DNA from 3 places in the Celeribacter sp. ULVN23_4 genome. Region 2 is predicted to be linked to each of the others. Evidence: riboswitches for the same ligand, from Rfam matches in the RefSeq annotation. Region 2 holds a riboswitch; each other region holds the start of a gene.
The links. A riboswitch is a leader RNA that binds a small molecule or an ion and turns the genes downstream of it on or off. The one in region 2 is predicted to bind cobalamin.
Positions count from the first base shown of each region.

Region 1 (10,358 bases), on a different contig from region 2:
CTTCGATCCATTTCGGGTTCACAACGCGTGAACGCACCACCCGCCCGATTTCTTCATCCAATGTGCGGATCACCGGACGTTCGGGCCGGGAATGGTCATTGTGATAGATCGGGCGATCTGCGCCCTGAAGCGTCGCAACCGCCGCCGCCGCACCGCCCTCGAACTGGTAATAATCGTCACTGTCCAAGAGATCGTGTTCGCGGTTGTCCTGATTTTGCACGATGGCCTCGACCTGAGACAGCCGTGCCTCGAAGCCTCTGCGATCCGCGACCCCCTCCTGCGCCGCGCCATAGGCATAGCCACCCCATTCGAGATAGGCTTCCGCCAAATCCGCTTTGTCGGTCCAAAGACGTTCGTCGATCATGGCCTGAAGTCCCGCGCCGTAAGCGCCGGGTTTAGACCCGAACACGCGGGAATTTCCCTCTCCGCGGCGCGCGCGCGCCGCTGCCGGGTTGTCCTCTTCCGGCTCGTCAAGCGCTTGAACAGCCCGCGCGGCACTGTCAACGAGCGCGATGAGTTGCGGGAAGGCGTCGCGGAAAAAGCCGGAGATGCGCAGCGTGACATCGACGCGCGGACGGCCCAGAACGGAGGCGGGCAAAATCTCGAACCCTGTCACGCGGCGGGACATAGAATCCCACTTCGGTTTGACACCCATGAGCGCGAGAGCCTGCGCAATGTCATCGCCGCCGGTCCGCATGTTCGCCGTGCCCCATGCGGTGATCAGCATCGCGCGCGGCCAGTCGCCATGCTCTTGCAAATGGCGCTCGATCAGAAGGTTCGCGGATTTCCAGCCGAGCTGCCACGCGGTCTGTGTCGGCACGGCGCGCGCATCGACGGAATAGAAATTCTTGCCTGTGGGCAGCACATCCAGCCGCCCGCGCGTGGGGGCGCCGGAGGGGCCGGGCGGGACGAAACGTCCATCTAGCCCGGTCAGAAGCGCATGCATTTCGGCGGGGCCGCTGGCTTGAACCGTGGGCAAAATTTCCTCGCGCAACGTGTCGAGCACGGCTTGCGAGGCGGGGCCGGGGGCTTTCATGCCCTCGTCCAGAAGCTGAGCGGAATACAGTTCCAGCCGCTCGACAGTGTCACCATAGGTCCGCCATTTCTGTGCGGTGATTTCGGCCAGACATTCGGGGCGGAACTGATCAAATCTCTGCGCCATATCGCAATCGAGCGGGTCGAAATTTAGACCCAAATCCAGCGCAATTGCGCGAATGAAGGAGGCATTGCGTCCTTTGCCATCTCCGCGCGGGACACGCGCCAAGGCCAGCGCGAGATCACGGGCCAACCGTCCTTCTGGCGCGGTTCCAAAGATGTGCAAGCCGTCGCGAATTTGCGCTTCCTTGAGTTCGCAGAGATAGGCGTCGAGCTTCGCCAGATCGCCGTCTTCATCTGTTCCACTCATCCCGACATCATGGTCCAGCCCTGACATGGAACTCAGGCTCAAAATCTCTCGCCGCAGCGTTTTGATCCGGCGCGGATCGACCCCGGCGGCTTCGAAATATTCGTCCACCAAGGCTTCCAGATCACGGAGCGGACCATAGGTCTCCGCACGCGTCAGTGGCGGCGTCAGATGGTCAATAATCACGGCCTGCGCCCGGCGCTTGGCTTGTGTGCCTTCGCCCGGATCGTTGACGATGAACGGATAGAGATTTGGCGTTGGGCCGAACACGGCTTCGGGCAGACAGGTCTCAGACAGCGCCACCGCCTTGCCCGGCAGCCATTCCATATTGCCGTGCTTCCCCATATGCACCACCGCCTGTGCACCAAAGCTGTGGCGTAGGTAGAAATAGAAAGCGAGGTAGTTGTGCGGCGGGACGAGGTCCGGGGAGTGATAGGTCTCCGTCGGGTCGATATTATAGCCACGCGCGGGTTGTACGCCGACAGCCGCATTTCCGAAGGTCAGGACCGAGAGGGCAAAACCATCCTCGGTGGCGAAAGGGTCGTCTTCGGGCTTGCCCCATCGGTCCTCAATTTGCGTGCGGACCGGTTCGGGCAGGGCGGCGTAGTGCTCCCTGTACGCGGCAAGCGACAGCCGCACGCCACCGTTTCGCGCCGCGCGGTCGGTGAGCCAGTTGGTCGGACCGGACATGATCTGTTGCATCAGATCGTCGCTGTCCTCCGGGGGGCTGTCGATCCGGTAACCCTCATCGGACAAACGATGCAATACGCTCACCGTCGCTGCGGGTGTGTCGAGCCCGACCCCGTTCGCGAGCCGTCCGTCCTTGTTCGGATAATTCGCCAACACCAGCGCGACCTTGCGCGCATCGCACGGGGAGCGGCGCAGGTCCGCCCAATTGGCGGCGAGTTCCGCGACAAAGGCGATGCGACTTTCTTCGGCGCGATAGGTGGCAATGGTGCATTCCGTGGCGGCGTCGCGATAGGCTTCGCCCTTGAACGACACCGCGCGGGTCATCACCCGACCGTCCACTTCCGGCAAGGCGACGTTCATCGCGATGTCCCGTGCAGACAGCCCGCTGGTCCCCGCCTCCCATGCGTCATGCGAGGAGCCTGCCAGCACGACCTGAAACACCGGCGCGCCATTGGCGGCTGCGTTGGTCAGAGGCGTTTCCGTCCCGCCGCTTTCTGGCGTGCCGACGGCAAAAGCGGTGCAGTTGAGGATGACGTCAGGCGGTGCGTCTTGGAACAGTCGTTCCAAGGTCGCCGCCGACACGGGGTCTTTCAGCGAGGCGACAAAGACGGGCAGTGAATTGAGGCTCCGCGCTTGAAGGGCTGTGATCAGTCCGTTGATCGGACCAAGCCCCGTGCCTTGGACCAAAGCCCGGTAGAATACCAAGGGAACGATGGGTGCGCCCTCAATCCAGTTTGCCGAGAGCTGATCAATATCCACACCGCCTTTGCCCGGCCAATACACGCCCGCCCGCAACAACGGTTTCGCGGGCGCGGGTGCCTCGCCACCATCGAGCATGGCGCGGGCGTAGGACAGGAAGGCCACAGCATTCTCAGCCCCGCCCTCGGTCAGATAGGACCAGAGACGGTGGTAATCTTCCGTCGAGACCGTCGAAAGCGCGGCGAGTTCTGCGTCCGGTTTGTCGTCGCCCGGAAGCGCCACGAAAGGAACGCCCGCCTCATGCAGCCGCGCGGCATATTGTTCGAGGCCATATTTCCAATACCCGGTGCCGCCCAGCACACGGGCGATCACCATGCGGGATTTGGTGGCGCAGGTGTCGAGATGCAGGTCCACGGACATCGGGTGGCGCAGATGCAGAAGCGAGGCGAGACGGAGAGACGGCGCCTTCGTCATGGCCGCCCGCGCTTCCGACAAAAGCGCCAATTCTGTGTCCGCAGCCGAGATCACCACGAGATCGGCCGGTGTCTGGCCAAGGTCGACGGCCTCGCTGCCGTCATCAATGGAACCGGGGGTGGCGGCGAGCAGATGCATCGCTTCTCCTTGTCACGCCCGACGTTTCAGGGCATTGCTCGACAAACCCCAAATGAGGTCTGAGATGGATTATTCGAAAATGGGCGGGCCGAAGAAAGTTTCCGGCGCGCCGAAACATGGTGAACACAAGCGTCAGCAGCCGAAGGGCAAACTGGCCCCCAAAGCCGAATTGCTTGCCCGGATGAAGGCCGCTGCGGAGAAGAAGAAGGCCGAGTGACGGCCTTCACGCTTTCAGCGCGGCTTCGATCGCAGCGCGATCCAATCCGGCCTCGCCGATGACAACAAGCTGCGACAGGCGCGGGGCGGTTCCGAAGGGCTGATCGAAATAGCTGTCGACGCGCGGGCCGACGGCCTGCACCGCCAAACGCATCGGCTTGCCCTTCACCGCGACAAATCCCTTTAGTCGCAGAATGTCGTGTTCACGGATCACATCGGCGAGTGTTTCGGAAAAGGCTTTCGGATCGTTGATTTCCGGGCGGATCACCACGAAGCTTTCGAACTCGTCGTGGCCGTGTTCGTGATGGTCATGGTGGTGATCATTGTCGTCATGATCATGATCGTCGTCGTGATGGTGGTGATGTACCTCACCGCGCGCCTCAAGATCGCCCTCGGCCCCGATCCCCTGACCAAGCAAGACATCTACCGGCAATGCCCCATTCGTCGCGCGCAGCACATGCACGCCCGGACGGGCCTCAGCCTTGAGCTTGCGCACCAGCGCTTCCGCCTCATAAAGCCCCAGAAGATCGGCCTTGTTCACCACGATCATGTCGGCGCAGGCGATCTGGTCCTCGAACAATTCTGAGAGTGGCGCCTCGTGGTCGAGGTTCTCGTCCAGCTTGCGCTGCGCATCCACGGCGGCGATGTTATGGGCGAAGCGGCCTTCTTCCACTGCCTTGCCATCGACCACGGTCACGACGCCGTCGACGGTGACTTGCGTCGATATCTCCGGCCAGTTGAAGGCGCGGACCAAAGGTTGTGGCAAAGCCAGCCCCGAGGTTTCGATCACGATGTGATCCGGCTTGTCCTCGCGCTCCAGAAGCTTTTTCATTGTCGGGATGAATTCATCGGCGACGGTACAGCAGATGCAGCCGTTCGACAGCTCCATCACATCATCATCCGAACAGGTCGCATCGCCGCAGCCCTTGAGGATGTCGCCATCGACGCCAAGATCGCCAAACTCGTTGATGATCAACGCGATCCGTTTGCCCTCCGCATGCGAGAGCATATGCCGGATCAGGGTCGTTTTGCCCGCGCCGAGAAAACCGGTCACGACCGTTGCAGGAATTTTCGCTGCCATATCAGTATCCTTTAAAGAATTCGCCGGGACCGAAGCCCCGGCACCGGCTCAGGCCGACAGCGTGCGCGTGGATACGAGACCGGTTTTGCCGAGCCCTTTGATCGCTTTCGCCCCCGCCAGAACAGCCAGATCGACCAGCGGCTCAAGCAGGATGACGGTCATATAGGCGCCGCCAAACATGCCGACGGCGGCAAGGCTCTCGGCGGAAATGCCCTGCCCGTAAAAGGCCCAGAATGCGACCCAGAGCACGATCCCCGCTTGATAGGTCGTCGATAGTGCCAAGGCTTGTTTGTAGGACACATCGGCATAGGCCGTGTCCGGCGCGATGATGCGACCCGCGACCACTTTAATCCCGAACAGGGGCACCAAAAGCGTGGTGACGTTCATGCCGTATTGCGGCAGGTCGAAGGGTGCGAACAACACGCCCTGCGCCAATAGTCCGAGTGCCAGACCCAGCGCGGCGGGCGCGGCTCCGAAGAGCAGGAACAAGGTTGAGCCGAGGATCAGGTGCACCTCTGAAACGCCCACGGGGTAATGCGGCAGAACCTGAAAAAAGACGAAAACGGCGGCGGTCGAGATGATGGTCCGCGCTAGGAACGATCCCGCGCCCGTCTCGCGCAATGCGCCAATGCTTTCTTTGAGTGTGTAAAGACCAGCGCCAGCAGCGGTGGCATAAGACAGTGCGATCTTCGCACCGGTGACAATACCGGGTTCGATATGCATCGAATGATCCTCCATTGCCGACATCCCCGTCGGCGGGTTGAGTTATGTGGTCAGGGCTGGTCTCCTGGCTCGCGGGTCGAAGCGCTCTCGTCACCTTCCCAAGGTTTCCCTCAGTGGTATGCCGACGGGCACTCACCGCTTACAGTCGCGGGGGCGGCTGTGGCTTTGTGTTCCGGGGTGGATCACACGCACCACATTCCCATTTCTCCCCGAAGGCTTTTGTACCTGTCTCGGGGAACCATGACGCGTCTATTTGGCGGTTGCAGCATGGCGGGGTCAAGCGATTTGACACGGCTTGTTCGAAGGGAAATTCGGCGAAATCCTAACGATGTGCAATATTTTGTGGATAACTATGCCGTTTTCTCCATATCTCGCGGCTACCCCGTTGACTCGGCGCGCAGCCTCCCGAACAGTTTTTATCCAAAAGGAATCACAGAGAGGCCCTTCTTGCATTTCACCCGTCTGCGTCTCAACGGCTTCAAAAGCTTTGTAGACCCCACCGATCTCGTGATCGCGGATGGGCTGACGGGCGTTGTGGGACCGAACGGTTGCGGCAAATCGAACCTGCTGGAAGCGCTGCGTTGGGTGATGGGCGAAAACCGCCCCAAGGCGATGCGCGGCGCGGGAATGGAAGACGTGATTTTTGCCGGGGCCTCGACCCGTCCAGCGCGCAACTTTGCCGAAGTGTGCCTGATGATCGACAACTCGGAGCGCCTCGCGCCCGCCGGGTTCAACGACAGCGACTCGGTCGAGATCATCCGCCGGATCACGCGCGATGCCGGTTCTGCCTATAAGGTGAACGCGAAAGATGTCCGGGCCCGCGACGTCTCGATGCTCTTTGCCGATGCCTCGACGGGGGCGCATTCCCCGGCTCTGGTGCGCCAGGGGCAAATCTCCGAGCTGATCAACGCCAAGCCGAAGGCGCGGCGGCGCATCTTGGAAGAGGCCGCTGGGATTTCAGGCCTGTATCAGCGACGCCATGAGGCTGAGCTGAAACTCAAGGGGGCGGAAACCAACCTTGCCCGCGTTGATGATGTAATCGAGCAGCTCGCCAGCCAACTCGCCTCGCTTGCGCGTCAGGCACGTCAGGCCGCGCGCTATCGCGAGATCGGGACCGAGCTGCGCCATGCCGAAGGCCTTCTGCATTACCGCCGCTGGCGCGATGCCGATTTGGCCCGGTCTGAGGCCGAAGACATTTTGCGCACCCGGTTGACGCAGGCCTCGGAAGCAGAGCGCCTCGCCCGCGATGCCGCAAAACAGCGCGAAAGCTTTGAAGAGGCGCTGCCGCCGCTGCGCGAGGAAGAAGCCATCGCGGCGGCTGTGTTGCAGCGTTTGACTGTGTCCCGCGATCAGCTGTCCGACGAGGAACGCCGCGCGCGCGAGATGATTGAAACCCTGTCGCGTAGGATCGATCAACTGGTCGCCGACATGGCCCGCGAGGAACAGCTCAACAAGGATGCGGGAGAGACCATTTCGCGTCTGGAATGGGAGCAGAAGGAACTTATCAAAGCCGCAGACGGTCATGAGCCGAAGCTCTTGGAAGCGGCTGCGGAAGCATCCGAGGCGAGCCAAATTTTGGCCGATCGCGAAACGGCCCTGTCGCAAATGACCGAAGATGTTGCTCGTCTCGCGGCGCGGCACCAATCTGCCAACCGTTTGGTCGAGGACAACCGCAAGACGCTGGACCGCGCCCGTGGCGAGGCCGACCGGGCTCGTGGGGCTGTGGACGCGGCGCGCGAAACGCTGGCGCATTCTTCCGAGGCGCTGGAAGAGGCGGAAGCGCAGCAGGAAGAAGCTGTCGCGCGCACCGAAGAAGCCGAGGCGATGCTGATCGAGGCCGACGAGGCTCGAACAGAAGCGCAATCGCGTGAGGCGCTGGCCCGTGCGGCGCGCTCAGAGGCCGAGGGCGAGGTCGGTGCGCTCAAGGCCGAAGTGTCGGCTCTGGCTAAAATGCTCGACCGCGATCAGATCGGCGGCAAACAGCTTTTGGATTTGGTGAAAGTCAAATCAGGATATGAAAAAGCGCTCGGTGCGGCGCTTTCTGATGATTTGAGACAGCCTGCGATTGAGAGCTATCAGGCTTCTGGCTGGGTCACTTTGCCGGAATACCCGGATGATCAAGATTTGCCCAACGGTGTTGAGCCGCTTGAGGGCTATGTCACCGCGCCGCCGGTTCTGTCGCGTCGTCTGGCGCAGATCGGTCTTGTCCGTGCCGAGGATGGCGCGCGGTTGCAAGCCGATCTCGAACCCGGTCAGCGGCTGGTCTCTGTTGAGGGCGATCTCTGGCGTTGGGACGGCTATCGCGCCGGGGCCGAGGATGCGCCTTCGGCGGCCGCGCTGCGGTTGCAACAACTCAACCGGCTTGAAGACCTGAAGCAGGAACTCGTCGCGGCGGAAGCCAAGGCGGACGGTGCAGCGCAGGCCCACGAACATCTGAAGGCCGACCTCGCCCGCCTGACCGAAGCCGACCGTCTGGCTCGCGAAGCGCGCCGCGATGCAGACCGCGCCATGTCGGAGGCCGCACGGACCCTGTCGCGGGTGGAAAATGAAAAGACGTTGGCGGAAGGCAAGGTCGAGAATCTCGGTCTCGCCGTGGCCCGCCATGAGGAAGAGGCGCGCGGAGCCGACCAACGTCTGCGCGAGGCGGAGAAGGCGGTGAAAGACCTGCCCGATCTCGACGCAGCACGTTCGGATATCGAAGAGGTGAAACTCGCCGTCGAGGCCGCGCGGATCACCATGATGACCAAGCGCTCGTCCCATGATGAAATCCGCCGCGAAGGCGAGGCGCGGACCCGCCGGTCGCAAGAGGTGACCAAGGAGCTGTCCGGCTGGCGGCACCGCCTTGATACGGCGGGCAGGCGCGTTGCGGAATTGCAGGATCGCAAGGAAGCGACCGAGGAAGAGCTTTACGAGGCGGCCGCTCAGCCCGAGGAGATCGCGGAAAAACGCGAAGCCCTGATGGCGCAAATCGAGGATGCCGAGCATCGCCGCAAACGCGCTTCTGACGCGCTCGCTGTTGCGGAGGAAAGCTTGCGCGAAGCGGTGCATGCGGAGCGTGAGGCGGAGCGTTTGGCCTCCGAGGCCCGCGAAACCCGCGCCGCCGCTGAGGCCCGCCGGGATGCCGCAAAAGAGACTGTCGAAGCGGCGATCGAGCGCATCCGGGAAGAGTTGGAAACGACCCCGGCGAAGCTGTTGGAAGAGCTGGATGTCGATCCGGAGAAAATTCCGGCCCATGCCGAGATTGAGGTGGATGTGAACCGCCTCAAACGCCTGCGCGACAGTCTCGGCGCGGTGAACCTTCGAGCCGAGGAAGACGCGAAAGAGGTGCGTGAGGAACACGATACCCTCTTGAAAGAAAAAGAAGACTTGGAAGAGGCGATCAAGACGCTGCGCTCAGGTATCGCCTCGCTGAACCGCGAAGGGCGGGAACGTCTTTTGACCGCATTTGAGCAGGTGAACAGTAACTTCTCCATGCTCTTTACCCACCTCTTTGGGGGCGGTGAGGCCAAGTTGATGATGGTCGAAAGTGACGACCCTCTGGAAGCTGGCCTTGAGATCATGTGCCAGCCGCCGGGCAAAAAACTCTCGACCCTGTCTCTCCTGTCGGGTGGTGAACAGACACTCACCGCGCTGGCGCTGATCTTCGCGGTTTTCATGGCGAACCCGGCGCCGATCTGTGTGCTCGACGAGGTGGACGCGCCTTTGGACGACGCGAACGTGACCCGTTTTTGTGACATGCTAGACGAGATGACCCAGCGCACCGATACGCGGTTCCTGGTGATCACCCACCACGCCGTGACCATGGCCCGCATGGATCGTTTGTTCGGCGTGACCATGCAGGAACAGGGCGTGAGCCAACTCGTGTCGGTCGATCTCAAAAAGGCCGAGGCGCTTGTCGCATAAACTTGGTTAAGACTTTCCCAAGCTTTCCTCTTTAGTCCTGATCATGCCGCAACCCATTGCGGTGTCAGGAGGTGATGAGGCTGGAAGAGAAACCATTTCGAAAATGGATGGTGATCCTCGCGGCGGCGACGCTCGCCGTGGCAATCATCCGGCTCTGGATCGGGCTTTGACCTGAAAAAGAGAGCCCCGGCGAAGTAGCCGCTTCGCCGGGGCATTTGATGATGACACTGGAGGTCCCATTTCGTTGTTACAGACTCTAACAGATTCCTTACCAAACCGTAAAGTCCGCGCGGTTATCTGCACAGATCGTGGTTAATCCAATCGCTGCCGTTACTCGGCATCCAGATCCTTGATCGAGGCTTCGGCCTCGCCATTGATCCAGTAGCCGGCAGCTTTGAGCCACTGCAACGAATGTCCCATCGCAAGCACAGCTTCGCGGAGTTGCTTGGCAATCCCGGCCTCGGTCGCAATCCAGACAAAGGTGCCCGGCGTCAGCACCAACTGCGGCAGGACGTCGAGGAAAGGCTTGGCCTCCGTGGCCTCCGACATTGGGCGGTGAAGCCAGTGAGTTGTCACATCGGCTTGGCTTTCAATCACTTGTTCGTCTTCCGGCCCAGTAACGGCGGCGATCATGGTGACCTTGACGCCTGCGGGAAGCTCTTCGAGTTTGCGCCCCATCGCCGGAAGCGCCGTTTCGTCGCCGATCAGAACCCAATGGGCAATATCGCCTTCGATCACCCGCGAGCCGCGCGGCCCGCCGATTTGAAGCGCACTTCCGGGCTCTGCCGTTCGCGCCCAACTGGCCGCTGGCCCCTCGCCGTGATCGGCGAAATCGATGGTCAATTCACGGGCGTCAGTGTCAAAGCGGCGCGGGGTGTAGTCGCGTTTCGCAGGCTCGCCCGCACTTGGGACGAAGACCTTGAGGTGGTCGTCAAAAGAGCCGCTGGCGAAATCTGCCAAGTCCTCGCCGTTTAAGGTGATGCGGATCATGTGCGGCGTGAGCCGTTCGGTGCGGGCCACCGTCAGCTCGCG
Region 1 covers NZ_JBTVYO010000001.1:570,382-580,739, reverse strand. Annotated here, with positions in the region: gene cobN (cobaltochelatase subunit CobN) at 1-3,403, opposite strand, end outside; gene ACYBHZ_RS02900 (hypothetical protein) at 3,468-3,620, shown strand; gene cobW (cobalamin biosynthesis protein CobW) at 3,627-4,700, opposite strand; gene ACYBHZ_RS02890 (energy-coupling factor ABC transporter permease) at 4,749-5,423, opposite strand; cobalamin riboswitch at 5,461-5,681, opposite strand; gene smc (chromosome segregation protein SMC) at 5,871-9,326, shown strand; gene ACYBHZ_RS02880 (siderophore-interacting protein) at 9,657-10,358, opposite strand, start outside.
Region 1: it holds a riboswitch for cobalamin, as region 2 does, so the genes downstream of both, ACYBHZ_RS02890 (energy-coupling factor ABC transporter permease) here and ACYBHZ_RS09745 (TonB-dependent receptor plug domain-containing protein) in region 2, are expected to answer to the same signal.

Region 2 (10,358 bases):
CCCCCTGCGCCTTTACGATGTCACGCGGTGTCGGTTCATAGCCGTGAATTTCCGCGCCGGGCTTGGTGATCGACACCACATCCGCCGCATCCCCGGCCACATGGCTGGCCATGTCGGCAAGCACCGTGAAGGTGGTCACAACTTTCATCCGATCCTCAGCTGCGGAGGCCGGGGCGGTGATCAGAGCTGCGAGACTGGTGGCGCCCAGAAGGCGTGCGAGGGAGGTCGTCATCATGTGATCCTGTTATTGGAGGAGATACCGTTAATGCAAATCATTCTCATGTAGGGGTATAAAGCGTAGCTTTGTGCGTGAGTCAAGTAGATGAGAATGATTTGCAACAATGTGGTGATCAACACATGCGGTAGCATTGCTCAGCCGGGGTGCCGGTTTGCTGCCAATGTGAAGGCGTGGATAGCCCCGTCAAGAGAGGAGGGGATTTGGCCGCCTTTTCTCACCAAGATTTTCTGCTGTGCGCCCGAATGGCTCTTTTAAAAGGCGTTACGCGCTTCTCTTGTAGCGGGCATTCAATGCGGCAATGTGATCGGAGCCGATGCCACAGCAGCCGCCAATCAACGTCGCGCCGGCCTTCACCCAAAGATCGGTCCAGAGCGGATAGGTTTCGGGGCTGACGTCGTCCCGGATTTTGGAAAGCACCTCGTTGGCCGCGCCATCTTTGCCGCGCGCCGTGAAAGCGTTGGCATAGACGCCGATCGGGATATCTTTCCCAAGGGTTTCGAGTGTCTGGCGCGTCTCGCTCACGGCAGCTTCCATCACTTCCGGCATGGAGCAGTTGAACAGGATGGCTTCGGCACCAAGCTCCACGGCAAGCGTCACTGCATCGCGCACAGGCTCGCCGGAGCGCAGCAGGGGCGGGTTCGGTGCAAGCGGGTCGTCATCGCGCAGACTATAGGCAATCCAGAGCGGTTTGCCTGCTCCGACCACCGCTGTCGCTGTCACCCGCGCTTCTTCGAGGCTGCTCATGGTTTCTGCGAGCCAGAGATCGACATAGGGCGCGAGGCCTTCGACCAACACGGCGAGGATATCACGGGCTCTCATTGGGTCGAACTGATCGGGGAGGTAGGAGCCACAAGCGGGTGGCAGGCACCCCGCGACGCGGCCATTGGGCTGCTCGTCCCGTGTCGCTTCAGCAGCCTCTCGTGCCAGTTTGCCGGACAGGGCGGCGAGTTCCTGACCGCGCTCCGAAAAGCGGTCTTCTCCAATATGGAAGGGCACCACGGCATAGCTGTCGGTGGTGGCGATCTCTGCGCCCGCGCGGAAAAAGGCCTCATGCGCTTGGCGCACTGCGTCAGGCGTCTCCATGAGTGCACCGGCCGACCATTCAGGTTGGCGCAGCTCTGCGCCGAAACGCTGTAATTCGCGGCTGAGGCCGCCGTCGAGCAGGGTGATTTTGGTCATGTTGCCTGTCCATCTTTTCGCGAGCGGGGATGTTCAACTGTCGCCAAACACCTGTCGCATCATCTTCGGGTTTTCGCGCACCCATTCCGCTGCACCAATGGCAACAGCGCGGTAGACGGCTTGCCCGATGGCCTCGCCGAGAGCGGTGTGAAGCCCGGCATAAGCCCCTTGTCCGGCGGGGGCGGCGAGCGCGATGCAATCCGTGCCTGTGCCCGTCACCGGACCATCGACAAAGCGCAATCCGGCCTCCATCACCGCTGCCGTGCGGGCCTGCGCGGCGATGGTGAGGGCTTCGATCTGGGCGCTTTCGCGGATCGGTGTGCTCAGCTGCACGGCGATGTTGATCGTGCCATAGGTCTCGACCGCCCAATCGCGCGGGGTTCTCGCGCCGATCCGTTCGGCATTGCCAAGCCCGACCGTCGCGAGGGCGGCGACATGTGCGTCTGCGACGGTGACCTCCATGTGCTTGAATTTGGTGATGTCGCGCGAGGTCAGAAAGCCGACAGCGTCCGCGTGACCATGGCGCGCCATTTCACTGGCGATCCAGTCATCGACACTCAGCCCGACCGGCAGGTCCGCATTCTTCAATTCGCGCCAGACAATATGTCGGGCGGTGACGAAGCCGGGGCGATAGGGGGCAAAGCTCAGCACCCGCATCGGCGCGCCGAAGTCGGCGGCGAGCCAAGGGCGGTCCAGCTTGGGGCGCAAAAACAGATCGCTCATGCGCGGGCCTCTGGTGTGATCCGTCCAAGCGGCTGCAAGACCATGCCCTCGGGCGCTTCCGCAATGTGGCAGCGGATTGCGAACACCTCGGCGAGAAGCGCCTCCGTCAAAACGGCGCGGGGTGCGCCGTCCGCGACGATGCGCCCTTCGTGTATGACGACGATGCGTGAACAATGGCGCGCCGCGAGGCCGAGATCATGCAGCGAGGCGACAACGCCGCGGCCTTCTTTGGCGAGGGCTGCGAACGTGTCCATGCAGCCGATTTGATGCGCCGGGTCGAGCCCTGCAATGGGTTCGTCGGCCAAGAGCAGCGGCGTATCCTGCGCCAGAGCACGGGCGATCAGGACGCGCGCTTGTTCGCCGCCGGACAGGCCTGTCGCGGGGCGCTCGGCGAAGCTCATGAGGTCCATGCGCTCAAGCGCTGTGATCACTTCCGGCGCGTCTTGGCGTTCGTTTTGCGCGAGGGACACGAGATGCGCGACGCTGACCGGCCATGCGATTTCGCGCGCTTGCGGCAGCCATGCGGCGGCCTTGGCGCGGGCGGCGGGGGAAAGTTTTGCGAGCGTGCTCTCGCCCTCGGCTTCGATCAGCCCGAGGGCCGCCCGCAGGAGCGTGGATTTTCCTGCGCCGTTGGGGCCGATCAGGCCGACGAATTCGCCGGGCGCGACCGTAAAGGAGGCGTGGTCGAGGGTGATGCGATTGCCGCGGCGAACCGTGAGATTATGCGTGGATAACACTGTCATGACCGCCCCCGCATCCGCCAGATCAGATGGAAGAACACCGGCGCACCGACCAAAGCCATCAGGACGCCGAGTTTCAGATCGCGCCCGGGTAGGATCAATCTGACGGCAATGTCGGCAGTCAGAACAAGCGCCGCGCCGCCCAATGCGGAGGTCAGGAGAAGCCGCGCCGGACGTGCGCCGACGAGCGGGCGCAGGACATGGGGCACGACGAGGCCGACAAAGCCGACGGCCCCCGCAACGGCGGTGGCTGCACCGACGGAGGCGGCGACCCCGGCGACGAGCAAAAGGCGCAGACGCTTGAGGTTGATGCCTATGGAGGCGGCGGCTTCTTCGCCCAATGTCAGACGGTCGATGCCGCGTCCGGTGAAGGCCAGAAGCGCCCAGCCGATGGCCATGACGGGCAGCGCGGTCCAGACATGCAGGAACGAGCGATCGGCCAGAGACCCCATCATCCAGAAGACAATTTCATTGGCGGCAAAAGGGTTTGGCGAGAGGTTGAGCACCAATGCCGTGAGCGCCGAAGACAAGGCGGAGACCGCGATCCCGGCGAGGATGAGGGACAGGGTTCCGCCGCTCCCGGCGAGGAGCAGGAGGAGGGTGACGCAGACGGCGGCGCCGGCGAGGGCGGCGAGCGGAAGGGCGAGGGCGAAGAGGGCGGCAAGGCCGGTCTGCAGGGCGATGACCGCGCCGAGCGCTGCGGAGGCGGAGATGCCGATCACGCCGGGTTCCGCCAGAGGGTTGCGCAGATAGCCCTGCATCGCAGCCCCCGACAGGCCAAGGCTCACGCCGACCATCACGCCGAGAATGGCGCGCGGCAGGCGGATCTCGCGCATCACCATGCTGAGAGGGCCATCACTGTCGTAAAACAGGGCGACGAGGCTCTCGATAGGGCCGACCTGCGCCACGCCGATCACCAAAGAGAGCGCGAACAGGGCGATGATCAAACCGGTGAGGAGTGCGATAAGCCACGGATATTTCATTGGTCTTCCAGCCTTTCGCGCACGTCCCGAAGCCGCTCCACCGCGCCGATCACTGCGGGAAGGCCGCAAATCCAATCGCGGTCCTGAAAGGCCATATGACCCCCGCTCAAATGGGTCAAGGCGGGATGGGATAGAACCTCTTCGGCCCGCGCGTAGCCGCCTTGTCCGCGTCCGGAGATTACCAGATCGGGATCGGCCATGACCAAAGCCTCAAGCGGAAGAAACCCGCCATAGGGCAGGCCGAGCTCTGTCGCGAGGCTCTTGAGGCCTGCGGCTTCGATGATGTCACCGGCGAGACTTTCGGCCCCGGTGCTGTAGCCATTGGCCGCATAAGTCGCCGCAGTCGGGCGTCGGCTTTGCGTCGGACTTGTGTCGGACAAGCGTCGGGCAAAATCATCGGCGATGGTTTGTGCGACATCCTCGCGGTCAAGCGCCTGTCCCATTTTGAGAAGGTTGACCGGCACATCATCGAGCGAGCGCGCCGGAGCAAATTCCACAACCTCGATCCCCAGCCGCCGTAACATCGAAACGGTGGCCCGCGCGGTATATTGCCCGGCGAGGACGAGATCGGGTTTGAGAAGGTAGACCTCTTCGGCCTGACCGTGATTGACGGGATAGGCCTGTGCCTCTTCGACCATCACGGAGGCGCTCGGGTCGCGGGCGTAGTCTGTGATCGAGAGCAGTTGTCCGGGCGCTGCGATCATCATGGCGAGCTGATCGGTGCAGAGGTTGATCGAGACGACGCGTTTGGGGGCGGTCTCGGACGGTGGCTTCGACAGTGACTTCGACGGTGGCTCGGACAGATTGTCGGCAAAGGCCGTCGCCCCCGTGAAGACAAGGGCGGCGGCGAAGCTTATGAGCGCAGAAGGGCGCACTTAGAAGGACGCTTTGACGCCGATATAGGCGGAGCGACCCGGCGTGTTGTAGCCTGAGATGGTTTCGTAATCCTCGTCGGTCAGGTTGTCTGCGCGCAGGTAGAGTTGAACCTTGTCGGTCAGGTCATAGGACAGGCTTGCGTGGAACAACGTGTAGTCATCCAGATCGAAGAGCGTCGAGGTGGAGGTGTCGATGTCCTTGAGGTCTGAGACGAATTGCACTTCGAAGGCACCGGAAAGGCGGTCCGTCAGAGTGGTATCAAGGCCGATGGAGGCGTCATGACGCGGAACCCGTGCCGCGCGCTGGTTGCTATGTTCGGCATCGGTATAGGTATAGTTACCGTAGAGTGCGAACCGTTCCGACAGACCATAGCGCCCGGAAAGCTCAAGACCTTTGGACGTGGTGGTTCCGCCGATCTGCTCGTAAGCATAGGTGCTGTAGTTGTAGTCAATTTTGTCGTCGATTTCCGTGTAGAACAGCGTTGCTTTTGCGAAATCATCGCCCAAGAAGCGGCGCTCAACACTCAATTCAGCGCTGCGGCTGGTTTCTTCGGTGAAGTCGGGGTTGCCATAGTCACTGTAGCGTTCATAGAGCGAGGGGGCGCGGAAACCAGTGCCCAGAACCCCACGTATGATCCAATCGGGTGTGACTTCCCATGCGGCAGCAAGGCGTCCCGAAAGGTGATCGCTGAGTTTGGAATGGTCGTCATAGCGCAATGCGGCGGAAATGTTCAGCCCAGAGGTCGGCTCGATCAAAATCTCTCCTTTCACGGCGGCATTGCGGTCTTTGTTTATGGTGTTGCCCCACGCGCTGAGAACCTTGAATTTTTCTTCGGTATATTCGGCACCAAAAGTGAATGTCGTAATGGCGGAAATGTCGGCGGAGCCGAGGTATGTGAATTCCTTGCGGCGGCTGATGTAGTCGATTGCCGCCCCGCCTGACAGGTTGGTCCGGTCGGCGTGGAACATTGAAGCGCCAATTTCATGCGTCACGAGATCGCCATGGATTTGAGCGTAGGCCCGCAGACCTTTTTCCTCGCGGCTTGCGGTCGCGTAGGTATCAAAGGAGACATCATAGTCCAGATCAGACGTGCGATAGAGACCGCTTAGCCCAAACGTTACAGTGTCACTGACGTCTTGCTCCAGGCCAAAGGTCAGAGTGGTTTCCTCGAACCCGTCATCTTCGGTGTTGTTGGACTGTGCAGAGAAACCATCGGTTTTGAAGTGAGAAAGTGTGAAAGCCAGAGAGCCGGTGTCACTTTCGATTTTGTTGGAGACACCTGCGGAGTAGGTGCCGTAGCTGCCGGCCTCAACGGTCGTGCTCAGTCCGGGCTCGCCTGAGAGTGTGTCGATGCTGACCAATCCGGCAATAGCTTCGGAGCCGTAGAGCGCGGATTGCGAGCCTTTGAGTACCTCAATCGAGGAGATGCCGTAGGAAAGTAGCCCGCCGAAATCATATTGTGCTTGAGGGCCTGCCACATCTGTCACGTCAATACCGTTGATCCGTACTCCGATGTAATTGGAGGAGAGGCCACGAATGCGTAATGTGGTGCTGGCTCCGACACCGCCGTTGCGGCTCATCGAGACGCCGGGCAGAGTAGAGAGTACATCAGAAACCGATTGCGCGGCGTCGCCCGTCTCATCGATGCCCAAAGTCTCCACCGTCGCGCCCGTGTCGCTTTTGGCGACGGGCGTCAGGCTTCCGGAGACGACGATTTCGTCCAGAGTGTATATCTCGCCCGCGTCTTGGGCGAGGGCGGCAAGTGGTAGGGTTAATGCGGCAGAGGCCAGCAATGAAAAGCGCAGGCTGGTAAGGGCGTGCATGGAGTATCCTCCTGAAAAGAAGCGCGCGGCTTCCCGTGATCCGTTTGGGCCTGTGGAGGAATGCTCCGCAGACAGTGAGTGCGTCACCGCTGCGGATGTGCCGCTTCCATGGCACGCCCCGCGCCCGGAAAAGGGTGATCATCCAAGCAGGTCTCCTGGCTCACGGATCTCGGCGACAGCCAGCCTTCCCGGGGAAATCCCAGTGGCTCTGGTTGGCCTCGCTCACCGCTCACAGTTGCGGGGGCAGCCACGGCTTCGGGCGTTAGGGCCCGTTCCATGTTCCCTTTTATCCGGGTGTTATGCCGGAACTTGAATGGGTGCAGAAAAGCGATATGGCCGAAGAAGTCAAGATTCTCCGGCCAATCGCGTCATTATATATGGCTTCACGTCGCGGAAGGGCGCGTGGCGGCGGGTTTGCTCAGCGCTTGTTTTTCATCGCATCAAGCAGAGCCGCGCCGAGGGCACCTTGGCCACCGCTTTGGGGTCCACCTTGGCCCTTGCCTTGGTTGTGCGCGCCGCGCCCTTTCGGACCGCCGGGGTTGGGGCCACGGGGCTTGCCGCCGTAATTGCCTTTGCCGCCGTTGCCAGCTGGGTTGCCACGCGACTGTTGGGGTTTGCGATCTTCGGACGCGCCGCCGTCCTTGCGCATCGAAAGCCCGATGCGTTTGCGGGGAATATCCACCTCGGTGACGCGCACAGAAACGATGTCTCCAGCTTTCACCACCTCATGCGGGTCTTTGACGAAACGGTCGGCGAGCTGGCTGACGTGGACCAGCCCGTCTTGGTGCACGCCGATGTCGACGAACGCGCCGAAGGCGGCGACGTTGGTGACGGTGCCTTCAAGCCGCATGCCGGGTTTCAGGTCTTTGATGTCTTCGACGCCATCGGTGAAGGTCGCGGTTTTAAACTCGGGACGCGGGTCGCGGCCGGGTTTTTCCAGCTCTGTGAAAATGTCGCGCACGGTGGGTAGCCCGAAGTCCGTGGTGACGAATTGCTCGGCGCGCAGGCCCTTGAGCGCGGCGGGGCTGCCCATGATATCGCGGATGTCGCGGCCACAGGCTTTGACGATCTCGCGGGCGACGTCATAGGCCTCCGGGTGCACGGAGGAGGCGTCGAGCGGCTCGTCGCCCTCGCGGATGCGCAGGAAACCCGCGCATTGTTCAAAGGCTTTCGGGCCGAGGCCGGAAACTTTGAGCAGGGATTTTCGCGAGGGGAAAGCGCCGTGGATGTCGCGGTGGATGACGATGCTTTGGGCGAGTGACGGGCCGAGCCCCGCGACTTGGGCCAAGAGCGGCGCAGAGGCCATGTTCAGGTCCACGCCGACGGCGTTCACCGCGTCTTCGACCACGGCTTCGAGCGCTTGTGACAGGCGGCGCTGGTCGACGTCGTGCTGATACTGGCCGACGCCGATGCTTTCGGGTGTGATCTTCACCAATTCCGCGAGCGGGTCTTGCAGACGTCGGGCGATGGAGACCGCGCCTCGAAGCGACACGTCGAGATCGGGGAATTCCGTGGCGGCAAGCTCAGATGCGGAATAGACCGACGCGCCCGCTTCCGAGACCACGACTTTGGTCGGGGCTTTGACGGAGGGCGGCAGGAGTTTGAGCGTTTCGCCCACGAGTTTCTCGGTTTCCCGGCTGGCGGTGCCGTTGCCGATGGCGATCAGATCGACGCCGTGACGGGTCACTAGATCGATGATTTTCGCCTCTGCCCCGCGCACATCCATTTTCGGCTGGAACGGATAGAGCGTTGCGGTTTCCAAGAGCTTGCCGGTGGCATCGACCACGGCGGCTTTGACGCCTGTGCGGATACCCGGATCGAGGCCGAGCGTGGCTTTCGCGCCCGCCGGAGCGGCGAGCAAAAGGTCTTTGAGGTTGCGCGAGAACACGGTGATCGCGTCCTCATGGGCACGCTGGCGCAACTCGCCCAGCAGGTCGATGTGCAGCGAGATCGCAAATTTGACCCGCCAAGCCCAACGCGCCACGGTGCGCAGCCACAGATCGCCGGGCTGCTCCGATGCGGTGCCCAGATAAGACGCGACCATGGCGATGGCGCGTGCCGCGCCGTCTTCCGGCTCGGGCGCGATGTCCATCGTGACGATCTCTTCCTTGGCGGCGCGCAGGATGGCAAGCGCGCGGTGGGAGGCGATGTCAGCCCATTTCTCGGAATGGTCGAAATAGTCGGAAAACTTCGCGCCTTCTTGTTCCTTGCCCGCGATGACCTTCGCGGTGACAAGCGCCTCGCGCCGCATGAAATCGCGCAGCTTGCCGAGAAGCTCTGCACTTTCTGAGAGCTCTTCGGTGGCGATGTCACGCGCGCCGTTGAGCGCGTCTTTGACGGTGGGGACGGCCTCAGAGATGAAGCCTTCGGCCAGTTTTTCGGGATCGGCGGAGCGGTCCGATTTGATCGCGTCCAACAAAGGCTCCAAGCCGTTTTCGCGGGCGATCATCGCCTTGGTCCGGCGTTTGGGCTTGTAGGGCAGGTAGATGTCTTCGAGCGTTGATTTGCTCTCCGCGCCTGCGATGGCTCGTTTGAGCTCGTCGGTCAGCTTGCCCTGATCCTCAATGGATTTGAGGATGGTCACCCGGCGGGCTTCAAGCTCGCGCAGGTAGGAGAGGCGGTCATTGAGAAGACGCAACTGCGTGTCATCGAGGCCCCCCGTGACCTCTTTACGATAGCGCGCGATGAAGGGGACGGTCGCGCCCTCGTCCAAAAGCCCGATCGCGGCGGAGACCTGTGTCTGCGAGGCGGCGATGTCGGTGGCGATGGTGCGGGCAATACGCGCGGATGTTTGCGGATCGGTGGGCGTGCTCAACTGTGGTCCTCCTGTCGGGACGTCTGTCTTAGCGGTCCTGATCGGCCGCGCCAAGAGGAGACGTGGCCTGTTTGGGGGTGATATGATATGCCTATCAAAAGAAGCGCTTTTGATCGGAACCTCCCTATGCTGAGCAAGCTCGAAATGTTCATCGCCGTCGCCAAAGAGGGCCATTTCGGGCGGGCCGCGATCTCGCTTGGCATCACGCAACCCAGCCTTTCGGCGGGAATCAAGCAGCTCGAAGATCAGTTGGGCGTGCAGCTCATTTTTCGCGGTTCGCGCTTCGGCGGATTGACGCCGGAGGGGCAAAGGGCCTTGGTCTGGGCGCGCAAGATTGTCGCCGACAGCCGCCAGCTTCGCGATGAAATGCGGGCGACGAAACATGGCCTGTCCGGGCAGTTGCGGATTGCGGCGATCCCGACGGCGCTCACTTGGGCCGCGCGGCTTTCGACCGTGTTCATGACGGCGCATCCGAATGTGCGCCTGACGATCCTGTCGAAACCTTCGTCGCAAATCCTGACCATGCTGGACGATCTCGATGCGGACGCGGGGCTGACGTATCTCGACAATGAACCTCTTGGTCGCGTGAGTGCCGTGCCGCTCTATGAAGAGCGTTACATGGTGGTGAGCGCTGAGGGGGGCGTCTTTTCCGGGCGCAAATCGGTCGATTGGAGCGATCTCGACGGGGTGCCGATCTGCCTTTTGTCGCCGGAAATGCAGAACCGACGGATCATCGACCGTAACCTGAGCGCATCTGGTGTGGTGCCGGAGGTGGGCGTCGAATCGAATTCGACGGTGGTGTTGATCGCGCATGTGGAGAGCGGTGGCTGGATCACAGTCCTGCCCGAAGGCGTGGCGCGGTTTCTCACTGAGGGTAAGGCGCTCGATCTTATTCCACTCTCTGGTGGGGAGGTCGGGCACCGCGTGGGGCTCATCGCGCCACACCGTGATCCGAATACGCCGGTTTTGGCGGCGCTGTTG
Region 2 covers NZ_JBTVYO010000003.1:183,018-193,375, forward strand. Annotated here, with positions in the region: gene ACYBHZ_RS09715 (metal ABC transporter substrate-binding protein) at 1-235, opposite strand, end outside; gene ACYBHZ_RS09720 (homocysteine S-methyltransferase family protein) at 500-1,417, opposite strand; gene ACYBHZ_RS09725 (adenosylcobinamide amidohydrolase) at 1,451-2,140, opposite strand; gene ACYBHZ_RS09730 (ABC transporter ATP-binding protein) at 2,137-2,883, opposite strand; gene ACYBHZ_RS09735 (FecCD family ABC transporter permease) at 2,880-3,863, opposite strand; gene ACYBHZ_RS09740 (ABC transporter substrate-binding protein) at 3,860-4,738, opposite strand; gene ACYBHZ_RS09745 (TonB-dependent receptor plug domain-containing protein) at 4,739-6,562, opposite strand; cobalamin riboswitch at 6,691-6,890, opposite strand; gene ACYBHZ_RS09750 (Tex family protein) at 6,981-9,377, opposite strand; gene ACYBHZ_RS09755 (LysR family transcriptional regulator) at 9,504-10,358, shown strand, end outside.

Region 3 (10,358 bases), on a different contig from region 2:
CCCAGAAGACAAAGGTCCAAAACCCCGCCCGTCTTGAGGACAAGGTGGTGAACTATGCGGAGATGGTCTCAGACCTATCGAACATCGACCACTTCAACCTGTCGAACACGCCGAACTTCGAGCCGCGCCGGCACCCGGCGGTGCCGACCTATCTCGCGGGGCAGGAGGTGCCTGTGCTTTATATGCCGGTACGTGGCGGGCCGGAGATCGTCGTGCAAAACTGGATCGCGGCGCTCGATAGGGTCTCGCCAGAGGATCTGACACAGGGCTTTACCCAGAAATCCTTGCGACAGTGGAAGCGCAAGAACAAAGGGCATCGCAGCTTCACAGTGATCTCGCATCCGGTACAGCGTCTGCACCGCGTCTTTTGCCAGTATATCCTGAATGTCGGCGGTCAGACCTATGGCGACATTCGCGAGACGCTGCGGGCGACCTACAAGCTGCCGCTGCCGATCAGCGGGCCGGATGAGGGCTACAGCCGCGATCAGCATCGCGAAGCCTTCGTGAAATTTGCGGAATTCGTGCGTGGCAACCTGAATGGTCAGACCTCAATCCGCATCGACGGCACTTGGGCGTCGCAGTCAGAGGTCATCAAAGGGTTCGCTGATTTCTCGCTGCCCGATATGGTTCTGCGCGAAGAGAGCTTGGCCGAAGATCTGGCGCATCTCGGCGCTGCAATCGGCAAGGTGTCTCCGCTGATCTCCGAGGAGCCGGAGGACACGCCGTTTACCCTTGCCGACATCTACGACGGGACAGTCGAAGAGGCCGTGCGCGGCGCGTATCAGCGCGATTACATGATGTTTGGGTTCAAGCCCTGGGGCTGAGACGGTCTGAGGGGCTGATCAGGCGGCTTTGATGGCCGGACCTTCGGTCAGAATGGCGTGCAGCGTTGCCGGATCGTTGTTGGACCGCAGCTTGGCGCAAATATCGCTGTCGCGCATGGTGCGGGACACGAGAGCCAGTGCCTTGAGGTGATCGACGCCGGATTCCGCCGGGGCGAACAGGGCAAAGACCAGATCGACGGGCTGACGATCCACCGCGTCAAAATCCATCGGGCTTTCCAAACGCATAAAGGCACCGACAACGCGGTCCAGACCTTCAATGCGTGCATGGGGAAGCGCGACGCCATGGCCCACACCAGTTGGGCCAAGGCTTTCGCGGGCTTGCAGCGCATCAATCGTGTCATTTTCCGACAGACCGTATGCGCCTGCGGCGATCTCTCCGAGATCCTGGAACAGACGTTTTTTGCTCGTCATTTTGCCCACAACCTTTACAGACTGCGGCGCCAAGATCTTCGAGATATCCATACGAAACTACCCGCCCCGACCCGTCGAGGCGGGCCGGTTTCATTATTTCACGTTGTCAGGGTCAACCCAGCCGATGTTGCCATCAGCACGACGGTAAACCACGTTGACGCCGTCTTTGCCTTCTTTGTGGAACACAAGAACGGGGGCCCCGGCAAGCTCCATCTGCATCACCGCTTCGCCAACCGTCAGAGTCGGAATTTTGGTTTCCATCTCTGCGATGATCATCGGTTGCAGGGTTTCGGGTTCCTGGTCGTCTTCGTATTCCGACGCGGCGAGGATATACTGGGAAGCGCCGAAAAGTTCAACAGGCTCGCTGCGTTCCTTGTGGTGATCTTTCAGGCGGCGTTTGTAACGACGCAGCTGTTTGTCCATTTTCTCTGCGCACGCATCGAAAGCACCATAGATTTCATGTGCCTTTGCGCTGGCTTGTGCGTTCAGCCCGGAGGACAGGTGCACCACGGACTCGCAAACATATTCCGCCCCAGATTTGGAAAACACGACGTTCGCGTCGGTCGGGCGTTGCCCGTATTTATCCAGCACCGCGCCAAGCTCGGTTTTCACATGCGTCTGAAGCGATTCACCGATGTCGATTTGTTTTCCGCTGATTTGGTACCGCATAGATACCTCCTTCTTAGTTCGATCTGCACTTCGACGCCAAATCGGGCGTCCCTGCGAGATCCTGGGTTTTTGTTGAAAGCGGGAATCCAATGCATGCGACGGGAAGGGAACCCAGACAATGTGTCCCGGTGTTTTCTGGCGCCCAGTGGCCCTGTCGTGCCATGGCGCAGGCTGTCATTCTCACGTCACGCATTGGATAATTATAAGGCGTCAGAAATGGGGGAAATGTCAATGGAAACCCGTCTTCAGATGCGGAAATTGTCGCCCAGATAAACCCGGCGGACGGTTTCATCTGCGACGATATCTTCCTTGGTCCCGGACATCAGGACATGGCCGTCGTGAAGAATATAGGCGCGGTCAATAATTCCCAATGTTTCCTGTACGTTATGGTCCGTGATCAGGACGCCGATGCCACGGGTCTTAAGGTCAGACACCAGTCCGCGAATTTCTGCCACTGCAATGGGATCGACCCCTGCGAACGGCTCGTCGAGCAGGACGTAGGACGGATCAGACGCCAGACAGCGCGCGATTTCGACTCGGCGCCGCTCGCCACCCGAAAGAGACAGGGCCGGCGCGCGCCGCAGATGAGCGATGGAGAACTCAGAGAGCAGGTCTTCAAGCTTTTCGCGGCGCAGCAGCGGATCGCTTTCGGAGACTTCGAGGATGGCGAGAATGTTGTCCTCGACACAGAGGCCGCGGAACACCGAGGCCTCCTGCGGGAGATAGCCGATGCCAAGCTTGGCGCGGCGATACATCGGCAAAAGTGTGATGTCGCGGCCATCCACCGTCACCTCACCGCCCTCGGGCATGACGAGCCCTGCGATGGAGTAGAAACAGGTGGTCTTGCCGGAGCCGTTCGGCCCCAAAAGCGCAACCACCTCCCCTCGATGCAGGTCGAGGGAGATGTCACGGATCACGGTCCGTTTGCGGTAGCCTTTGCGCAGGTTGCGGACTTTCAGCCCGGAGGTGTCGCTCATTGATCCTTCCCGGATTGCAGGATGGTTTTGACCCGTCCGTCCATACGGCCCGTCCCGGTGTTCAGGTCGATCACCATCCGGTTGCCGGACAATACAGAGTTTTCCTGCGTCAAAATCACATTGCCCGTCAGGGTGACGGTGCCTGATTCGAGGTCATATTCCGCATTCTGCGCTTCGGCCGCTTCGCCCGCATTGGTGATCGTGACGCCGCCAGAGGCCAAAAGCTTGGCGATGTCGCTGCTTTCCGTTGCGTAGATCACTTCGACGGTGCTGGCCGCGAGCCGCATCGGCCCCTGTCCGATCACCACATCGCCGGTGAAGAGCGCCTTGCCGGTGTTCTGATCGACGCTCAGTTGGTCGGAGGTGATCTCGACCGGAAGCGAGCTGTCGTGTTTGAGGCCGCCAAAGGCGATTTCAGCGCCCTGCGCCAGCGCGGGCAGGCTTGAAACGGAAAGCGCCAGAGACAAAGCGCAGCGGATCGAAAGGGACCGGATGGTGGGCACGTGTAATTCCTCGAAAATCAGGGCTGATATATCAGCTTCACCCCGTTCTTGAAAACCAGAAGGTAGGCATCGGTCTCCGGATCTTGTGAAATTTCCATCGAACCGGCTGTTAAATCACCTGCGGGCCCTTCCGCCTCGACGGTTCCAGGGCTTTCGATCTTGGACACATCCAAAAGCGTGGCGATCCGCTCGGACGTAATCGTGTAGCCCGTGGAGGTCACGATCTCCACATCGCCGGACAGTTCGGCGATCTTGGTCGGGCCGTCGATCACGCCGTCATTGGCTTTCATCGTGACCGTTCCATTGCCGGGGATCCTGAGCGCGCCGTGAATGACGGTCGAATTGACCACGTCCGGCGTGGACAGGTCCGGGCGGACGGCGTCAGCGGAAATTTCAAGCTCGGACCCGTCGCGTGTCACCGTCGCAAAGGACGGTTTATCGACACGCTGTTCGCGGGCGAGCGTTTCCAAATCCACATCCGCATAGGGGATCGATACGCCGATCTCCTTGCCGCGGGCAAACAGGAACAGCGTCGCCAAGACCGCCAGACTTGCCAGCGGCAGGGCGATCTTCGCGAAGGCCACGAATTTGGAATAGGGGTTGTCGTACCGCGCCATAAGGACGTCTTACACGACACCGGCGCGAAGACAGTCCTGAATTTTCAGAATCCCGCAAGGACGCCCGTCATCGGCAGTTTCCCGCACAAAGAGGCAGGTGATCGCACGCTCATCCATCCGCGCAACGGCCTTTTCGGCCAGAGCGTCGGCGGTGATGGTCATCGGCCCTTTGGTCATGATCTCACCGGCGGTCTTGTCCAGAAGCCCGTCGATATGGCGACGCAGGTCACCGTCGGTGATGATCCCGGTCAGCTGGCCGTCCGCTTCCACGACACCCACCACGCCGAAGCCCTTTTCGGAGATGACGGACAGGGCGTCGCGCATCGGGGTGTCGGCGCGCACCAAAGGCATGTCGGTGTGCATCAGCGCCCGCACTTTCGTGAGACGTGCGCCAAGCTTGCCGCCCGGATGCAGAACGCGGAAATTATCGGCGGTGAACGCGTGATGTTCCATCAACGCAATCGCGATGGCATCGCCAAGCGCCAGCGTCATCGTGGTCGAGGTGGTCGGCACGATCCCGTGCCCGCAGGCCTCAGCCGCTTTCGGCAGAACGAGCGCGACATCACAGGCCCGGATCAGCGAGCTGTCGGGTTTCGAAGCAACGCCGATCATCGGGATTTTAAAGCGCCGGGTGTAGGCGATCACATCGGCAAGCTCCGGCGTTTCCCCGGAGTTCGACAGGACGAGACACACATCGCCGTCGCCGATCATGCCGAGATCGCCGTGGCTGGCCTCAGCCGGATGAACGAAATGCGCGGGGGTGCCGGTGGAGGCCAGGGTCGCCGCGATCTTGCGCGCGATATGGCCGGATTTTCCCATGCCGGTGACGATGGTGCGGCCCTTGGCGGCGAGGATCGTCTCAACGGCTGCGGTAAATTCCGCGCCGAGGCTCTCAGCGAGCAGGCCGAGCGCATCTGCCTCCTGCCGGATCACACGGCGGGCGGTCTCAAGAAAAGGGACGGGCTGTGTCATGTCGCTCGGCTCCGGTCAGTGAGAGAAAATGTCGATCTCGGGCCAGCCCTCAAGATCGAGCTTGGCACGGGTCGGCAGGAAGTCGAAACAGGATTGCGCGATTTCCATACGGCCTTCGCGTTCCAGCATGGTGTTCAGCTTGTCGCGCAGTTGATGCAGATACAAAACGTCGGAGGCGGCGTAATCGAGCTGCGCATTGGTCAGGTCTTCCGCGCCCCAATCGCTCATTTGCTGATACTTGGAAATGTCGACTTTCAACAGTTGGTCCAAGAGGTTCTTGAGCCCGTGACGGTCGGTGAAAGTGCGCACGAGTTTCGAGGCGATCTTGGTGCAATAGACCGGTTCGGCGAGCGTGCCGAAGGTGTGATACATCGCGGCGATGTCGAAGCGGCCGAAATGGAAGAGTTTGAGCACATTCGGATCGGCGAGCATTTTGCACAGGTTCGGCGCTTCGGTCTGGCCGCGCGCGACCTGCACCAGATGCGCATTGCCGTCGCCGCCGGACATCTGGACGAGGCACAGCCGGTCGCGGTGCGGATTGAGCCCCATGGTCTCGCAATCAATGGCGACAACTGGCCCGAGGTCGAGATCGTCCGGAAGGTCGTTTTTATACAGAAAATTCGCCATGGCTCTGACCCTTTGTTCTGAAATCCGACGCTGTGTCGGTGTTGGGTCTGTGCATAAGGCTTCCGTTGGTCTGGGGCAAGGGAGCGTCGCTGCTCTGGGCCTGCGTAGGGCGGGGTGCTTTTATCGTCGAAACGCGGTGTGACGAAATATGTGTCTGAGGGTGGGGATGCTAAATCTAGTGGCGCGCGCAAAACGCCGGAGAAGGCGCAAAATGGGCCTTAAAGGGCGCCCTTTGGGGCGAAATGCGCCTCAATTCGGCTTTTCCGGCGCGTTGGGCGGTTTTTGGTCTTCTGATCAAAATATGCTATTTGTGGTGTGGATAAAAATTTTTCCTACTGTATCTGGTGTATTCCAGATTGACACCATGAGCTCACGGCTGCAAATGTGGGGACATTCTGGTGCTGGCCGTTGAGTCGGTTGGCGAACAGGGAAGACGGTTGAAATCCGCACTGCCCCCGCAACTGTAAGCGGCAAATCGATGTCCAAAATCCACTGGCTTTTGCCGGGAAGGTGGGCGGAGGTGTTTGAGCTGCAAGTCAGGATATCTGCCAGAATGAAGAATGACCACGAACGGAGGGTTCGCGGGCGTGTGAAGCGGCGTGTCGCCGTGCTCGCGTCCAGAACTCACATTAAAAACGAGCTTGAGGACAGAGAGATGAGCATCACCGTTTATTCCAAACCCGCCTGTGTGCAATGTACGGCTACCACCCGCGCGCTCGACGCGAAGGGCGTGGATTACGATGTGATCGACCTGACCCAAGACGATGACGCCATGACCCATGTGACCGGTCTCGGCTATCGTCAGGCCCCCGTCGTTGTCGCGGGTGAGGACCACTGGTCCGGTTTCCGTCCTGACATGATCGCACGTCTGGTCTGAGCCGATGGGGAATCCGATGCCGGCGGCGCCACGTCCGCATTGCATTCCGGATGTCGTCTACTATTCCTCCACATCGGAGAACACGGTGCGTTTCGTGGATCGGCTCGGGCTTCCCGCCAAACGCATTCCGATCTCTCCGAAGGAGTCAGGGCCGGTGATCGACCGGCCTTTTGTTCTGATCTGTCCGACTTACGCAGATGGTGAGGGGCGTGGCGCGGTTCCCAAACAGGTCATTCGCCTGTTGAACGATCCCGAAGTTCGCGCGCTTCTCAAAGGCGTCATCGGCAGCGGAAACAGAAATTTCGGCACTTTGTTTGCCAGTTCGGGCGATGTGATCGCCCGCAAATGCAATGTCCCGCTGCTCTACAAGTTCGAGTTGGCGGGATTCGACACTGATATTGCCCGGGTTCGCGCCGGGTTGGAGAAAATGGGCCAGAAACTGGGCCTCACACACACGGGGGATGCGCCATGCTCGACGATGGCCTGAACGGAACGACGGACTATCACGCGCTCAACGCCATGCTCAATCTCTACGACGAGAAGGGGCATATCCGCTTTGAGGCCGACCGCATGGCCGCGCGGCAATATTTCCTGCAGCATGTGAACCAGAACACGGTGTTCTTTCACTCGCTCGACGAGAAACTCGGCTATCTGGTCGATGAAGGCTATTACGAGGCCGAAGTTCTCGATCAGTATTCCAAGAACTTCATGCGCAAGATCTGGGACGAGGCCTATGCCAAGAAGTTCCGTTTCCCGACCTTCCTCGGTGCGTTCAAATATTACACCTCCTACACGCTGAAAACGCGTGACGGGCAGCGCTTTCTCGAACGCTATGAAGACCGTGTCGTGATGACTGCTCTGGCACTTGCGCGCGGCGACGAAGCGCTTGCGATGGCCTTCATGGACGAAATGCTGTCGGGCCGGTTCCAACCCGCAACGCCGACCTTCCTGAACGCTGGCAAGAAATCCCGTGGTGAGTTGATCTCCTGCTTCCTCCTGCGTCTCGAAGACAACATGGAAAGCATCGGTCGCGGCATCAACTCTGCGCTGCAACTGTCGAAACGCGGTGGCGGGGTGGCTCTGCTCCTGACCAACATCCGCGAACACGGCGCGCCGATCAAAGGCATCGAGAACCAGTCCTCCGGTGTGATCCCGGTGATGAAGCTTCTCGAAGACAGCTTCTCCTACGCCAACCAGCTTGGGGCACGTCAGGGCGCGGGTGCGGTTTACCTGAACGCGCACCACCCGGACATCCTGCGTTTCCTCGACACGAAACGCGAGAACGCCGACGAGAAAATCCGCATCAAGACCCTGTCTCTGGGCGTCGTGATCCCGGACGTGACCTTTGAGCTCGCCAAGAAAAACGCAGATATGTACCTGTTCTCGCCGCATGACGTCGAGAAAGTCTATGGCGTGCCGTTCTCTGAAATCTCGGTCACCGAGAAATACGAAGAGATGGTGGACGACAAACGTATCCGCAAGAAAAAGATCAACGCCCGTGCGTTCTTCCAGACGCTCGCGGAGATTCAATTCGAATCCGGTTATCCCTACATCATGTTCGAAGACACGGTGAATCGGATGAACCCGATCGAGGGTCGGATCAACATGTCGAACCTGTGCTCGGAAATCCTTCAGGTGAACGAAGCCTCCGAGTTCAACGACGACCTGAGCTATTCGCATCTCGGCACCGATATCTCCTGTAACCTCGGCTCGCTCAACATTGCGAAAACGATGGACGGCAAAGACCTTGGCCAGACGGTCGGCACGGCTGTGCGCGCCCTGACCGCTGTGTCCGAAATGTCGGCGATTGACTCTGTGCCGTCGATCCGTCGCGGCAATGACGAAAGCCACGCCATCGGCCTCGGCCAGATGAACCTGCACGGCTTTTTGGCCCGCGAGCACATCCATTACGGTTCCCCGGAAGGCGTCGAATTCACCTCGGTCTATTTCGCCGCTGTTGCCTATCACGCGATCCGGGAAAGCAACGCTTTGGCGCGCGATCACGGTGAGAGCTTCAAAGGTTTTGAGACCTCCGATTACGCCAACGGTTCCTTTTTTGATAAATACACCGACCGCGACTGGCTGCCGGAAAGCGAGACGGTGAAGGCTCTGTTCGACGGGATGGACCTGCCAACCCGTGCGGATTGGGCGGCTCTGAAAGAGGCTGTGATGAAGGACGGGCTGTATAACCGCAACCTTCAGGCCGTGCCGCCGACCGGTTCGATCAGCTACATCAACAACTCGACCTCCTCGATCCACCCGATCGTGTCGAAAATCGAGATCCGCAAAGAGGGCAAGATCGGCCGTGTCTATTACCCGGCCGCCTTCATGGACAACGAGAATCTCGAATATTATCGCGATGCTTATGAGATCGGGCCGGAAGCCTTGATCGACACCTATGCCGCGGCCACCGAACACGTCGATCAGGGTCTGTCCCTGACGCTGTTCTTCCCCGCCGAGGCCACCACGCGCGACATCAACAAAGCGCAGATCTATGCGTGGAAAAAAGGCATCAAGACCATCTACTACATCCGTCTGCGCCAGGCCGCCCTTGAGGGCACCGAGGTTCAGGGCTGCGTGTCCTGCACGCTGTAAGGAGAGCCAAGAGTTATGAAAGATATGACCGATATCCGCATCCCGCGTGCGATCAACTGGAACCGGGTTCAGGACGACAAGGACCTTGAGGTCTGGAACCGTCTGACCGTGAACTTCTGGCTGCCGGAAAAAGTGCCGCTGTCGAACGACATCCCGAGCTGGTCTACCCTGACCGAAGAGGAGCAGCGCCTGACCATCCGTGTGTTCACGGGGCTCACGCTTCTGGACACGATCCAGAACACCGTCGGCGCGCCGGCTCTGATGCCCGATGCGGTGACGCCGCATGAGGAAGCCGTGCTCACCAACGTCGCCTTCATGGAAGCCGTGCATGCGCGCTCTTATTCCTCAATTTTCTCGACGCTTTGCTCGATGAAAGAGGTGGATGAGGCGTTCCGTTGGTCCGAAGAAAACCCGCATCTTCAGGCCAAGGCGAAAGCCATTCTGGAAACCTACGCGCCGGGCAACGATCCGCTGAAACGCAAGATCGCCTCGGTGTTCCTCGAAAGCTTCCTGTTCTACTCTGGCTTCTATCTGCCGATGTACTGGTCTTCGCGCGCGAAACTGACCAACACCGCCGACCTGATCCGTCTGATCATCCGCGACGAGGCGGTGCATGGTTATTACATCGGCTACAAATTCCAGCGCGGCATCGAAAAACTGCCGGAAGCGGAACAACAGGCGCTGAAAGACTATGCCTATGGTCTGCTGTTCGAGCTTTACGAGATCGAGAACCAGTATACCGAAGAGCTTTACGACGGGATCGGGCTGACGGAAGACGTCAAAGTCTTCCTGCATTACAACGCCAACAAAGCCTTGCAAAACCTCGGTTTTGAGGCGCTTTTCCCGCCGGAAGTGTCCGAAGTGAACCCCGCCATCCTCGCGGCCCTGTCGCCCGATAGCGAAAACCATGACTTCTTCTCCGGCTCCGGTTCTTCCTACGTGATCGGCAAGGCGGTCGCGACGGAAGACGAAGACTGGGATTTCTAAAATTTTATGTGGCGTCCGTGTAAAGCGGGCGCCACATGCGCGCTTTTCCCGAGGGAAATGTTGCGGCTACCGTCGGAATTCTGCACTTATGTCGGAGAGTAATCCGGACAAGTAAGACAGGTAGATATGATTTCTTCGACAGCGTTAGACGGCGTTTATTTTATCTCGCCCCCGCGTTTTGGCGATCATCGGGGATTTTTCTCGGAAAGCTGGAACAAGAAAAAACTCGAAGAGGCCGGGCTTGATCTGCCTGAGTTCGTTCAGGACAATCATTCGCT
Region 3 covers NZ_JBTVYO010000001.1:925,499-935,856, forward strand. Annotated here, with positions in the region: gene ACYBHZ_RS04555 (nodulation protein NodH) at 1-824, shown strand, start outside; gene ACYBHZ_RS04560 (PTS sugar transporter subunit IIA) at 843-1,307, opposite strand; gene hpf (ribosome hibernation-promoting factor, HPF/YfiA family) at 1,350-1,925, opposite strand; gene lptB (LPS export ABC transporter ATP-binding protein) at 2,171-2,902, opposite strand; gene lptA (lipopolysaccharide transport periplasmic protein LptA) at 2,899-3,405, opposite strand; gene lptC (LPS export ABC transporter periplasmic protein LptC) at 3,423-4,022, opposite strand; gene ACYBHZ_RS04585 (KpsF/GutQ family sugar-phosphate isomerase) at 4,032-4,994, opposite strand; gene ACYBHZ_RS04590 (ribonuclease D) at 5,010-5,621, opposite strand; cobalamin riboswitch at 6,001-6,188, shown strand; gene nrdH (glutaredoxin-like protein NrdH) at 6,277-6,498, shown strand; gene nrdI (class Ib ribonucleoside-diphosphate reductase assembly flavoprotein NrdI) at 6,515-6,985, shown strand; gene nrdE (class 1b ribonucleoside-diphosphate reductase subunit alpha) at 6,967-9,093, shown strand; gene nrdF (class 1b ribonucleoside-diphosphate reductase subunit beta) at 9,109-10,080, shown strand; gene rfbC (dTDP-4-dehydrorhamnose 3,5-epimerase) at 10,207-10,358, shown strand, end outside.
Region 3: it holds a riboswitch for cobalamin, as region 2 does, so the genes downstream of both, nrdH (glutaredoxin-like protein NrdH) here and ACYBHZ_RS09745 (TonB-dependent receptor plug domain-containing protein) in region 2, are expected to answer to the same signal.